3 regions of the Bradyrhizobium arachidis genome follow, and region 3 is predicted to be linked to each of the others. Evidence: predicted binding sites of a transcription regulator. Region 3 holds the regulator's gene; each other region holds the start of a gene.

Region 1 (3,955 bases), 590 kb from region 3:
GGGGATGCTCTGGAGGCCGGCGAGGAAGAACAGGAAATTATAGGAGATCTGCTTCCAGGCGGCGGCGAGGATGACCAGCGCCGCGGCCTGGTTGCCGTCGAGCAGCGGATTCCAGTCGATGCCGAGGCCGCGCAGGTAGCGCGAGAGCACGCCGAGCGAGGGATGCAGCATGAAGATCCAGAGCACGCCGACGACCGGCGGCGCCACCGCATAGGGCCAGATCAGCAGCGTGCGGTAGAGCATCGAGCCGCGCAGCGGCTTGTCTGCCATCACGGCGAGCAGCAGCGCGAAGGACAGCGACGAGATTGCGATGGCGAACGAGAAGAAGAAGGTCCGGACGATCGCCGCGAAATAAGCGGGGTCCTTGAACAGCTCGATGTAGTTGTCGAACCAGACGAAGCTCGACGACAGGCCGAAGGCGTCCTGGAGCAGGAATGACTGGATCACCGCCTGCAGGGCCGGCCAGTAGAAGAAAATCAGGACGATCGCGAGTTGCGGGGCAACCAGCGCGTAGGGCAATAGCTTTGACTGGAAAATGGCTTGCTTTTGCATGATGCCCCGGGGAGCGGCAGGCCGGGCGACCGGCCTGCCGCTGATCGCCTTACTTTACGGCGGTCTTTTCGAATTGCCGCAGCATCGTGTTGCCGCGTTCGACGGCGGCATCGAGCGCCTGCTTGGCGGTCTTCTTGCCGGCCAGCGCCTGCTCGATCTCTTCCGACCAGACGTCACGCAGCTGAACCATGTTGCCGAGGCGCAGGCCGCGCGAATTCTCGGTCGGCTCCTTGTTGGTCAGCTCGAGCAGCGGGGTCTCGAGATAGGGCTGATCCTTGTAGAAGCCCTCCGCCTTGGCCTTCTCATAGGCCGCCTTGGTGATCGGCAGATAGCCCGAGGCCTTGTGGATGTAGACCTGACGATCGGTGTCCGAGAGGAAGGTCAGGAACTTCGCGACGCCCTTGTATTCGTCGGCCGACTTGCCGCCCATGACCCAGAGCGAGGCGCCGCCGATGATCGAGTTCTGCGGTGCGCCCTTGACGTCGGGATAATAGGGCATCGGCACCGCGGTGAAGGCGAACTTGGCCTGCGCCTTGACGTTGCCGAAGAACGCCGACGAGGTCAGGTAGATCGGGCATTCGCCCGAGGTGAAGCGGCCTTCGCCGGTGTTGGTGCGGCCGGCATAGTCGTAGACCTTGGTCTTCTGCAGTTCGACCAGGTTTTCGAGATGCTTGACCTGGAGCGGGCCGTTGAATTCGAGCACGGTGTCGAAGCCGTCGAGGCCGTTGGCCTTGCTGGAGAGCGGCGTGTTGTGCCAGGCCGAGAGCTGCTCGAGATTGACCCAGGTGACCCAGGAGCCCGAGAAGCCGCAGGTGTCGTGACCGGCGGCCTTCAGCTTTTTGCCGGCCTCGAACACTTCGGGCCAGGTCTTGGGGATCTCGACATTGGCCTTCTTCAGCTCGTCGAGGTTGACCCACATCACGGTCGACGACGAGTTGAAGGGGAACGACAGCATCTCACCCTTCGAGGTCGAGTAGTAGCCGGTGATCGCGGGCAGGTAGGCCTTGGGATCGAACTTCTCGCCGGTCTCGGCCATCAGCTTGTAGACCGGCTTCACGGCGCCGGTCGCGGCCATCATGGTGGCGGTGCCGACCTCGAACACCTGCATGATGTGCGGGGCGTTGCCGGCGCGGAACGCGGCGATGCCGGCGTTCATCGTGTCGGCGTAGTTGCCCTTGTAGGTCGGGATCACCTTGTAGTCGCTCTGCGCGGCGTTGAAGTCGTTGGCGAGCTTGACGATGACGTCGTTGTTGGCGCCGGTCATCGCGTGCCACCACTGGATTTCCGTCACGGCCAGGGCCGGCGAAGCCGTCATGCCAACCGTGACTGCAATAGCGGCAGCCGCGCCAAAGTGTCGAAGAGCCATCAAGAAAACCTCCCTTGCCCGTCAATGAAGAGGCGCTTGCGCTAGCAGCGCCATATGACGTTCACATGACTGTGTAAGCGGGAGAAACGAAAGCAGCAAGCGCGGCCAAAAGGGAAGTCGTCAAATAGGCGAACGCGCCACGGACGGCCGGTGCGCATGCACGCCTCGCGCCGCAGTGCGGCATTGGATGATGAGGGAAGGAGAGCACCGTCAGCGCGGAATGGAGTTGGGTAGAACGGATGCGGCTCCGGGCTCCCTTAGCCTCTCCCGCTTGCGGGAGATCGCGAAGCGATCCGGGTGAGGGCTCCATCCTCTGGGGGAGTCTCACTGCGGAGACACCCTCTCCCCAACCCTCCCCCGCAAGCGGGGGAGGGAGCGCACCGCCATTGCGACGTGCAAATGCGCTTGATCTCAGCTTGCGCTAGCGTTTCCGCTCGGGGCCGCAGACGGTGCCCTTCTCGACCATCGCGTCGATCTCGGACTTGGAATAGCCGAACTCGCCCAGCACCTCGGCCGCGTGCTGGCTGAATTTCGGCGGCACGCGGCGCAGGCTTGGCTTGCTGCGATCGAGCCGGATCGGCGAGGCGACGCCTTTGTACCAGTCCTTCTCGATGACATCGCCGCGCGCGATCGTATGCGGGTTGGTCAACGCCTGGTCGATCTTCTGCACGGGACCTGCGGGCAGGCCGGCCGCAAGCAGGCGATTGCACAGCGGCTCGGCCTCGTGCTGGCTGAACACCGCGGCCAGCTCGGCGCGCAGCGCCTCGCGGTTGGCGATGCGGTCCTTGTTGCGGGCAAAGCGCGGATCGGTGCCGAGCTCGGGCTTGCCGATCTCCTTGGCGAGCTTGCGGAAGGTGCCGTCATTGCCGACGCCGATGAAGATGTTGTCGGTCTTGGTCGGGAAGATCGCGTAAGGCACGAGGTTCGGGTGCTCGTTGCCGGTGAGCGATGGCGGCTTGCCATGCATGAAATAGTTCGCGGTGTGCGGATGCATGATGGCAAGCCCGGTCTCGTACAGCGTCGTTTCCAGGAACTGGCCCTTGCCGGAGCGCTGCCGCTCGGAGAGCGCCATCAGGATGCCGATCGCGGCATAAAGCCCGGTGGTGATGTCGACCAGCGGCACGCCGATCCGCATCGGTCCGCTCTCGGGCGATCCCGTCGCCGCGATCATGCCGGTCATGGCCTGGATGATGGCGTCATAGCCGGGATTGCCGCCGCGCGGGCCGTCGGCGCCGAAGCCGCAGATCCGGCAATGCACGAGGCGCGGGAATTTTTCGCGCAAGACCTCGTTGCCGATGCCCCATTTCTCCAGCGTGCCCGGCTTGAAATTCTCGATCAGGACGTCGGCCGTCTCCAGCATCTTGAGCAGCACGGTTCGGCCGCCCTCGGAGGCGAGGTCGAGGCCGATTGAACGCTTGTTGCGGTTGATGCCGACGAAATAGGCCGCATCCTCCTCGTGGAAGGGAGGGCCCCATTCGCGCACCTCGTCGCCTGCGGGCGGCTCGACCTTGATCACGTCGGCGCCGTGGTCGGCGAGGATCTGGGTGCAGTAGGGACCGCCGAGCACGCGCGTGAGATCGATGACGCGCAGTCCGCTCATTGCGCCCAATGCTGCTTCAGTCATGCCTTCGCTTCCCCTGTGTCGGTCGTTTGATCACAGGCCTAGCGAGGTTTGTTTGCGCCAGCAATGGCGCCGGGCGTAGGGCCGCATGCACTGCCGCGCGGCAATCCCGCGGGGTGGCAAATCAAGCGGAAGCGGCCGGCCCGAGGGGGATCCCGGGCCAGCCAATCCGCCATTGGATCAGACGACCGTCAGGCGAACGTCGACATTGCCGCGCGTGGCATTGGAGTACGGACACACCTGGTGCGCCTTCGCGACCAGCGCCTCGGCCTCCGCACGGGCAAGGCCCGGGAGCGAGACGGCGAGGTCGATGTCGAGGCCGAAGCCGCCCTCGGAGCGCGGGCCGATGCCGACGGTCGAGGTGACGGAGGCGTCAGCCGGAACCTTCGGGCCGCCCTGCGAGGCCACGAACTTCA
Region 2 (3,955 bases), 2.6 Mb from region 3:
CGATTGTTGGCGAGCGCGGCGTTGCGCGGCGCGCCGAGTGCCTCGTACTGATGATCCGTGAACAGTGGCGGCAGGCCGTCGCGGGTCGGCGCCGAGGTGTGGCATCCAGCGCAATTGGCCTTATCGGGATCGTTGAACAATTGCAGGCCGCGTAGCTCGCTCTCGGAGAGCCGCGCCTTGCCTTCGAGCCAGTAATCGTACTTGCTGGTGTAGGGATGGAAGCTCGGCTCCTCCACCTGATAGCGCGCGACCGCGAACATCGCCTCCGCAATCAGCAGCCGCTGATTCCTCATCACACCGGCGCCGAACAACTCGACGAAGCGGCCAGCGTAAGGCGCGTTGCGCAGCTTGCCCGCGACGATCTCGGCGCTGCCGCCGTCCATCTCGTTGGGATCGAGCAGCGGGAACAGCGCCTGGTCTTGCAGCGTGTCGGCGCGGCCGTCCCAGAACAGGCCGCCCTGCGGCACGATGTTCGCCGACGTGCCGGTGCCGCCCGCGGTCTTGGTCGTGCGCGCCGCCTGCTGGCCGATCGCCGCCATCTGCGCGAGGTCGATGATGTTGTCGTCGTCGCCCTTGTCGGGACCGATGCTGAAATTCGGGTGGCGGTCGAGATAGGTCAGCGACGGGACCGCGCGTGCGCCCTGCCGTGACAGATTGGCGCCGCCGAGCATGACCGGGCCATCGTTGGGCGGACCGTAGGCGTGATCCGGGCTATGGCAGGACGCGCAAGAGAGCGTGCCTGATGACGACAGCGAGGTGTCGTAGAAGATTTCCTTGCCGAGCAGCGCCATCGCGGACAACGGCGCGACGGGCGGACGCATGAGACGCACCGGATTCGGGTTCACACCAACCTGGTTCGGCTCCGCTAATCCCTGCGGCCCGGCAGCAAAGACGGCGCCGGCCAGACAAAGCAGGCCGGCGCCAAGGAGCCACAGAGTGCGGCTGTTCATTCGTAGCGTCCCGTTGGACTAGTGGTGGTGGTGCTCGTCCGGCGGGCTGGTGATCACAGTGCCGGCGGTCGGGTCGAGGAACAGCGCGTCAGCCCGCAAGTCGTGGCTGTGATCATGGTCGAAGTCGAACAGGTCCATGATCGAGCCGGAGGTGGCGTCGAACGAGCCGCCACCCAGGCGCTTGCCATGCAGCCAGTTGTCCTCGATGAAGCGGACCACCGAAGCCTGCGTGGTGTAGTTGTGGCTGACGTAGTTCGTCTTGGCGTAGGGCGAGACCACGATCAGGGGAACGCGGGTGCCCGGACCGCAGCGGCCGTTCACCGGCTTGCCGCCGAGACCGTTCGGCGCCGGCTGCTTGTTGGGACCGAGGCCGCACAGGCCAGGACCGTTGACCTGATCGGCGGCCGCATCATACGAGGCGGTCTTCGGCGCGACGTATTGGTGGTCGTACCAGCCGTCGGAGTCGTCGTAGGTGATGATGACGGCGGTCTCGCGCCACTCCGGCTGCTTCTGGAGGAAGTTGATCAGCTCGACATTGCCCGCCTGCTCGTCGAGCGGATCGGAATTGCCGGCATGACCGTCCTGGAAGGCGGGCATCTTGACGTAGGAGACGGCCGGGAAGTTGCCGGCCTTGATCGCGGCATAGAGGTCTTCGAGATCGTAATTGTGGTTGGCCGGATCGACCTTGCCGTTGAAGTCATGGGTATGGCCGATCGCATGGACCGAGCTCGGCCGGGCATGGGACGGGTTCGCCGTGGAGGCGTGATACTGGAAGAAGGCGTGGTGGGGAATGTAGTCGACGATGGTGCCGTTGACGTTGCTGGAGAACGTGCTGCGGGCGCAGCCGGTGGTGCCGTTGGCGTTCTTGAGCGTCAGGTCGAAGCCGCCCATGAAGCTGCCCCAGCTGATATGCTCAGCGGTGAGCAGGTCGCCGATATTCTTGCCGCCCATCAGCATCGTGCTGGTCGTGCTCGAACAGGCATCGTTACCCGGATCGGTATCGCCGGTCAGCGTCAGGCCGCCCTGGCCGTCGGCGATCGACGACGTGGTGCCGACCACCGGCTGCACGCCGTTGGTCTGGCCGGCAACCACTTCGAGCATGCCGGGCGTCGACGGGCCGAACGTGTCGGTCCAGTTGTTGTCGCTCATGGCGAAGTGCTGGGCATAGTTCCACAGCGCGGTGACGGTGTTGCCGTCGAAATAGCCCATGACCTGACCGTTGGTGCCGAAGGCGCCGGCGCCGCCGGCGGTGCCGCGGCCAGTGAATTTCGGGAACAGGTCTTCCTTGCCGTTGTCCACGGCCTGCTGCTCGGGCGTGTAGGAGTGGTTCTGCGAGCGCGTGTTGGCCTGGGTGCGGTCGAGGCGGAACGGGTCGGTCGCGCCGGTGCCGTTGGCCGGATTGTTGTTGGGGTTGTTCAACAGCAGATTGGCGTTGGCGAGGTTGTTGACCTTTGGCGTATGCGGCTTCGGAACGAAGGGGATCGAGCCGGTCGGGTTGGTCGCGTTCGGATAGGTCGCAAAGTAATGGTCGAACGAGCGGTTCTCGTTGAAGATCACCACGAGATGCTTGATAGGCGTCTCGGTGTGGATGTCGTGCGCATGACGATGATGATCGTCATGTCCGTGATCGCGATCGCGACCGAAATCGTCGGCGAGGACGGGAAGAGTGCACGCGAGCGCGCTCGCGGCCGCGAAAATCGCAGCCGTCGTCAGAAGTCTCGATTTCATTTTTTTTGACGCCCCGGAAATGAGGATGTTTACGATCAGAAATGTTCTAAACACCGCGAATGACAGAGCTGTGTCAGTTTGACGCACGAGACACTTTGCGCAGTGGCGGAGCGAAGATTTTTTAGGCAGGCGCCTGCTCCGCCGCGCCGGGCCACGTCATGTCGCTTTATTCCCTGCACGACGGCAAAAATGATCGCGTCCAGATTGTTGCGCGACGCGCCCGGTTGCATTTAGCTTTGCCGGACAAGAACAAGCTCTCAGGGGGAAACATGAAAGCCGCTCTTCGCAGGCGCACGCGCCATGCCGCGTCAGCCCTGGTCGCAACGTCACTGGCTGGCCTCGCCAGTTTCGCCGCCCGCGCCGAAATCGTCGTCACCGCCAATGACGGCAAGATGGTTCTGGAGAACGGCAATGCCGTGGTGCGCAAGCAGCCGCTGCCGGACACGGTCAGCGTGATCGACCTCACCGATGGCGTGCTGAAACTGCTGGGCGAGGTTCCTGCACCCGCCAGCGTCGTCGGCCCGCCACCGAGCGTGGCGATCGCGCCGGATGGTTCGTTTGCGCTGGTGACAGGCGCGATGAAGGTCGATCCGGCGGATGCGACCAAGACTATTCCCGACGACAAGCTCTCGGTGATCGATATCAAATCAACACCGCCAAAGGTGCTCGCGACATTGCAGGCCGGTGCAGGCGCGGCCGGAGTGTCAATCAACCGCGCAGGCACGCTGGCGCTGGTTGCGAACCGCAGCGAAGGCACGGTTTCGGTCTTCACCATTAGCGGCAACGCGCTGACGGCAAGCGGCAAGATCCAGCTCGGTGACGCCAAGTCGGGCCCGAGCCACGCCGTGTTCTCGCGCGATGGCGCGACCGCGCTGGTCACCCGCGACGGCGACAGCAAGATCTCGCTTCTCACTGTGGACGGCAGCAAGGTCGAGTACGCCAAGCGCGATCTCTCCGCGGGTGTGCGTCCTTACGACATCGATCTCACCGGCGCGGCCGCGGCCGTCGTCGGCAATGTCGGCGCCGGCGGCGGCGACAATGATACGATCAGCCTGATCGACATGACCGCAAAGCCAATCCGGGTCGTCACGACGGTCACCGTCGGACAGACGCCTGAGGCCGTCAAAATGTCCCCGGACAGCAACTACGTTTCCGTCACCGTCATGAACGGCTCGAACAAGCCGTCGGCCTCGCCTTTCTTCAACGATTTCGGCCTGCTCAAGGTCTACCGGATCTCAGGCACCGACCTCACGCCGGTTGCGGAAGCCAAGATCGGC
Region 3 (3,955 bases):
GATCTCGACCGCCAAGGTCGAGGAGTTGATCCAGGAGCTGTCCGAGAACTACACCATCGCGATCGTCACCCACAATATGCAGCAGGCGGCCCGCGTCTCTGACAAGACCGCCTTCATGTATCTTGGCGAGCTGATCGAGTTCGACGACACCAGCAAGATCTTCACGTCGCCGAGCGATCGGCGGACGCAGGATTACATCACCGGCCGGTTCGGCTGAGGAGACGGGATATGGGTTCTGAACATACCGCAAAGGCCTTCGACACCGACCTCCAGGAGCTCACGCGCCTGGTCGCCGAGATGGGCGGCCTCGCTGAGCGCATGATAGTCGATTCCGTCGACGCGCTGATCCGCCGCGACGTCGCGCTCGGCCAGCGCGTGGTCGCGACCGACGCCGAGATCGACGCGCTCCAGAAGAAGATCGAGGAGCGCGCCGTTCTCACCATCGCCCGTCGCCAGCCGATGGCGGTGGACCTGCGCGAAATCGTCGGCGCGATGCGCGTCGCGACCGATCTCGAGCGCATCGGCGACCTCGCCAAGAACATGGGCAAGCGCGTCGCGGCGCTGGAGACGGACTTCCATCCGCTCAAGCTGTTCCGCGGCCTCGAGCACATGACCGACCTCGTGCAGCAGCAGGTCAAGTCGGTGCTGGACGCCTACGCCGCGCACGACCTGCCGGCGGCGATGGCGGTGTGGAAGGGCGACGAGGAAGTCGACGCCATCTGCACCTCGCTGTTCCGCGAGCTCCTCACCTACATGATGGAGGATCCGCGCAACATCTCGTTCTGCATCCACCTGATGTTCTGCGCCAAGAACATCGAGCGCATCGGTGACCATGCCACCAACATCGCCGAGACCGTGTTCTACATGATCGAGGGCCAGGCGATCACCGACAAGCGGCCGAAGGGTGACATGACGACCTTTGCCACAACGGTCCCGAATAGCTGAAGAGTCAAGGAGCGACGACACCATGGGCGCACGCATTATGGTGGTTGAAGACGAGGAAGCTCTCACCGAGCTGCTTCGCTACAACCTCGAAGGCGACGGCTATGACGTCGAGACGGTGATGCGCGGCGACGACGCCGACACCCGTCTCAAAGAACACATCCCCGACCTGATCGTGCTCGACTGGATGCTGCCGGGCCTCTCCGGCATCGAGCTGTGCCGGCGGCTGCGCACCCGCCCGGAGACCAAGCAGCTGCCGATCATCATGCTCACCGCGCGCGGCGAGGAGAGCGAGCGGGTGCGGGGGCTTGCGACTGGCGCCGACGATTACATCGTCAAGCCGTTCTCGGTGCCGGAGCTGCTGGCGCGCGTGAAGGGCCTGCTCAGGCGCGCAAGCCCGGAGCGGCTCGCCACCGTGCTCGCCTATGGCGACATCGAGCTCGACCGCGACAAGCGCCGCGTCGCGCGCTCGGGCCGGCCGATCGATCTCGGCCCGACCGAATATCGCCTGCTGGAGTTCTTCCTCGAGCATCCGGGCCGCGTGTTCTCGCGCGAGCAGCTGCTCGACAGCGTCTGGGGCCGTGACATCTACATCGACGAACGCACCGTCGACGTGCATATCGGCCGCCTGCGCAAGCTGCTCAATCTCGGTCGTGAGCAGGACCCGATCCGCACTGTCCGCGGCGCCGGCTACGCGCTCGACGACCGCTTTGCGAAGGCGGAGCAGACGTAAGAACGATTGCAAGCGAGCAAAATAAAAGCGCGCCAAGTGGCGCGCTTTTTTATGTCACGGGTCGTCCCGGCCGCGTGCCGGGACGATGTCGTTTGAAGCAGCGTTCAGCGCGTGCCGGGCTTTGCCGGCGCACGGCGACGATCCGCCGCCGGCTGGTAGGCGACGCGCGAGTGCTGCGCGCAATAGGGCAGGCCGGAAAGCGCCTTGCCGCCGCAGAAGAAGAAATCCGGACTCGAGGGATCGCCGACCGGCCAGTGGCAGGTCGCCTCGTTCAGCTCCAGCAGCGACAGCCGCTGGCTCATCGGCACCACGTTATCGTAGGTGACCGGCTCGGCCTCCACCTCGACCTCGAAGGCCTGCGCCAGTGCGGTGTTGCCGCGCGAGATCGGACGGCTCACGCGCATCATGTGCTGCGCGGGGCGGGCCTTGCGCGGCCGGGGCGCTGCCGATGAGGGGCTCTTGGCGCGGCCGGACAGGCCGAGCCTGTGCACTTTGCCGATCACGGCATTGCGGGTCACATTGCCGAGCTCGGCCGCGATCTGGCTGGCCGAAAGTCCGGCCTCCCAGAGCTTCTTCAGCTGCTCGACGCGATCATCGGACCAGGTCAAAACCGTCATTGCACCCTTTCCCTCGCTGCCGGCCAGCCATCCTGGGGCCTCACAGCGAATGCCTAAGCCTTGAAAAACCCGTGCCGCCAGAATCCCTTAAGGCTCGCCGGGCACGCAGGATGCGCCCGAACGTTTACGCCGGTACATGAGGACTCTTGGGATCAGAACTGCTGCACGAGATGTCGTATCTGACAGTCCAAACGCTACAATATGGCGTGACTCGCGCGCAAGAGTCCGCCGACTCGCTTCCACATGTTCCGTGGTGAAAATCCCGCAAAATCGGCACCGCAAGACTACGGATTCAGCGTTTCCCGGGGCTTTCGGGCGGCATTGACACCCGTCTCACCAGGCATAAGATAGTCGCACGTGCCGCCCTTAAAAGGCGGCACGTTTCGTTTTCCGGGCCGGTTAATGGTGCGTTGCGCAATGCACTCAAGCCGTCCGCAACATCCAAGTGATCGTCATGACCAACAGCGCCGCGCCGCATTTGCTCCCCGTTTTCGCCAGGGCCGACCTCGGTTTCGAGCGCGGCGAAGGCTGCTGGCTGATCGCGACCAATGGCGAGCGCTATCTCGACTTCACTTCGGGCGTCGCGGTGAACGCGCTCGGCCATGCCCATCCCGCGCTGGTCAAGGCGTTGCAGGAGCAGGCGACGAAGCTGTGGCACATGTCGAACCTGTTCCAGAGCCCCGACGGCGAGAAGCTCGCCGCGCGCCTGTGCAGCGAGAGCTTTGCGGACTTCGTGTTCTTCTGCAATTCGGGCGCCGAAGCGCTGGAGGGCGTGATCAAGCTGGTCCGCCATCATCACTTCTCCAAGGGGCATCCGGAGCGCTACCGCATCATCACCTTCGAAGGCGCCTTCCACGGCCGCACGCTGGCAACACTGGCTGCAACGGGATCTGCAAAATATCTCGAAGGTTTCGGTCCGCCGATGGACGGCTTCGACCAGGTGCCGCATGGCGACATCGAGGCCGTGAAGAAGGCGATCGGCCCGCAGACCGCCGGCATCCTGATCGAGCCGATCCAGGGTGAGGGCGGCGTGCGTTCGTCGCCGCCCGCCTTCCTCAAGGCGTTGCGCCAGCTCTGCAACGAGAAGGGCCTGCTGCTCGCGTTTGACGAGGTGCAGACCGGCATGGGCCGCACCGGCGATCTGTTCGCGCATCGGCGCACCGGCGTGACGCCTGACGTGATGTCGCTGGCGAAAGCGCTCGGCGGCGGCTTCCCGATCGGCGCGGTGCTGGCGACCGCAGAGGCGGCCTCCGGCATGGGGCCCGGCTCGCACGGTTCGACCTTCGGCGGCAATCCGCTCGCGATCTCGGCTGCGAACGCCGTTCTCGACGTCATGCTCAAGCCCGGCTTCTTCGATCACGTGCAGAAGATGTCGCTGCTGCTCAAGCAGAAGCTCGCCTCCGTGATCGACCGTCATCCCGACGTCGTCAGCGAAGTGCGCGGCGAGGGGCTCCTGATCGGCATCAAGGCCGTGGTGCCCTCCGGCGATCTGGTCGCGGCGCTGCGCAACGAAAAATTGCTCACGGTCGGCGCCGGCGACAATGTCGTGCGTTTCCTGCCGCCTCTCATCGTCACCGAAACCGAGATCGAGGATAGCGTCGCGCGGCTCGAGCGCGCCTGCACGGCCCTTGCCGGCAACAAGCGGGCGGCAAGCTGATGAGCA

Evidence for each region. Region 3 encodes PhoB, which activates phosphate uptake and scavenging genes when phosphate is short. Its sites were predicted from a motif close to TGTCATNNANCTGTCAT; they were not measured.
Region 1: a site for PhoB is predicted at 1,973-1,989, ahead of ugpB (sn-glycerol-3-phosphate ABC transporter substrate-binding protein UgpB). Genes of this name have one in related genera too.
Region 2: a site for PhoB is predicted at 2,738-2,754, ahead of WN72_RS37755 (phospholipase C). Genes of this name have one in related genera too.

Annotation. Positions count from the first base shown of each region.
Region 1 is NZ_CP030050.1:117,331-121,285, reverse strand. It holds gene ugpA (sn-glycerol-3-phosphate ABC transporter permease UgpA) at 1-552, opposite strand, end outside; gene ugpB (sn-glycerol-3-phosphate ABC transporter substrate-binding protein UgpB) at 602-1,918, opposite strand; gene WN72_RS00520 (CaiB/BaiF CoA transferase family protein) at 2,340-3,542, opposite strand; gene WN72_RS00515 (organic hydroperoxide resistance protein) at 3,720-3,955, opposite strand, start outside.
Region 2 is NZ_CP030050.1:8,004,277-8,008,231, forward strand. It holds gene WN72_RS37750 (cytochrome-c peroxidase) at 1-950, opposite strand, end outside; gene WN72_RS37755 (phospholipase C) at 969-2,678, opposite strand; gene WN72_RS37760 (YncE family protein) at 2,948-3,955, shown strand, end outside.
Region 3 is NZ_CP030050.1:708,905-712,859, forward strand. It holds gene pstB (phosphate ABC transporter ATP-binding protein PstB) at 1-217, shown strand, start outside; gene phoU (phosphate signaling complex protein PhoU) at 229-945, shown strand; gene phoB (phosphate regulon transcriptional regulator PhoB) at 968-1,675, shown strand; gene WN72_RS03320 (GcrA family cell cycle regulator) at 1,780-2,292, opposite strand; gene WN72_RS03325 (aspartate aminotransferase family protein) at 2,747-3,949, shown strand; gene argF (ornithine carbamoyltransferase) at 3,949-3,955, shown strand, end outside.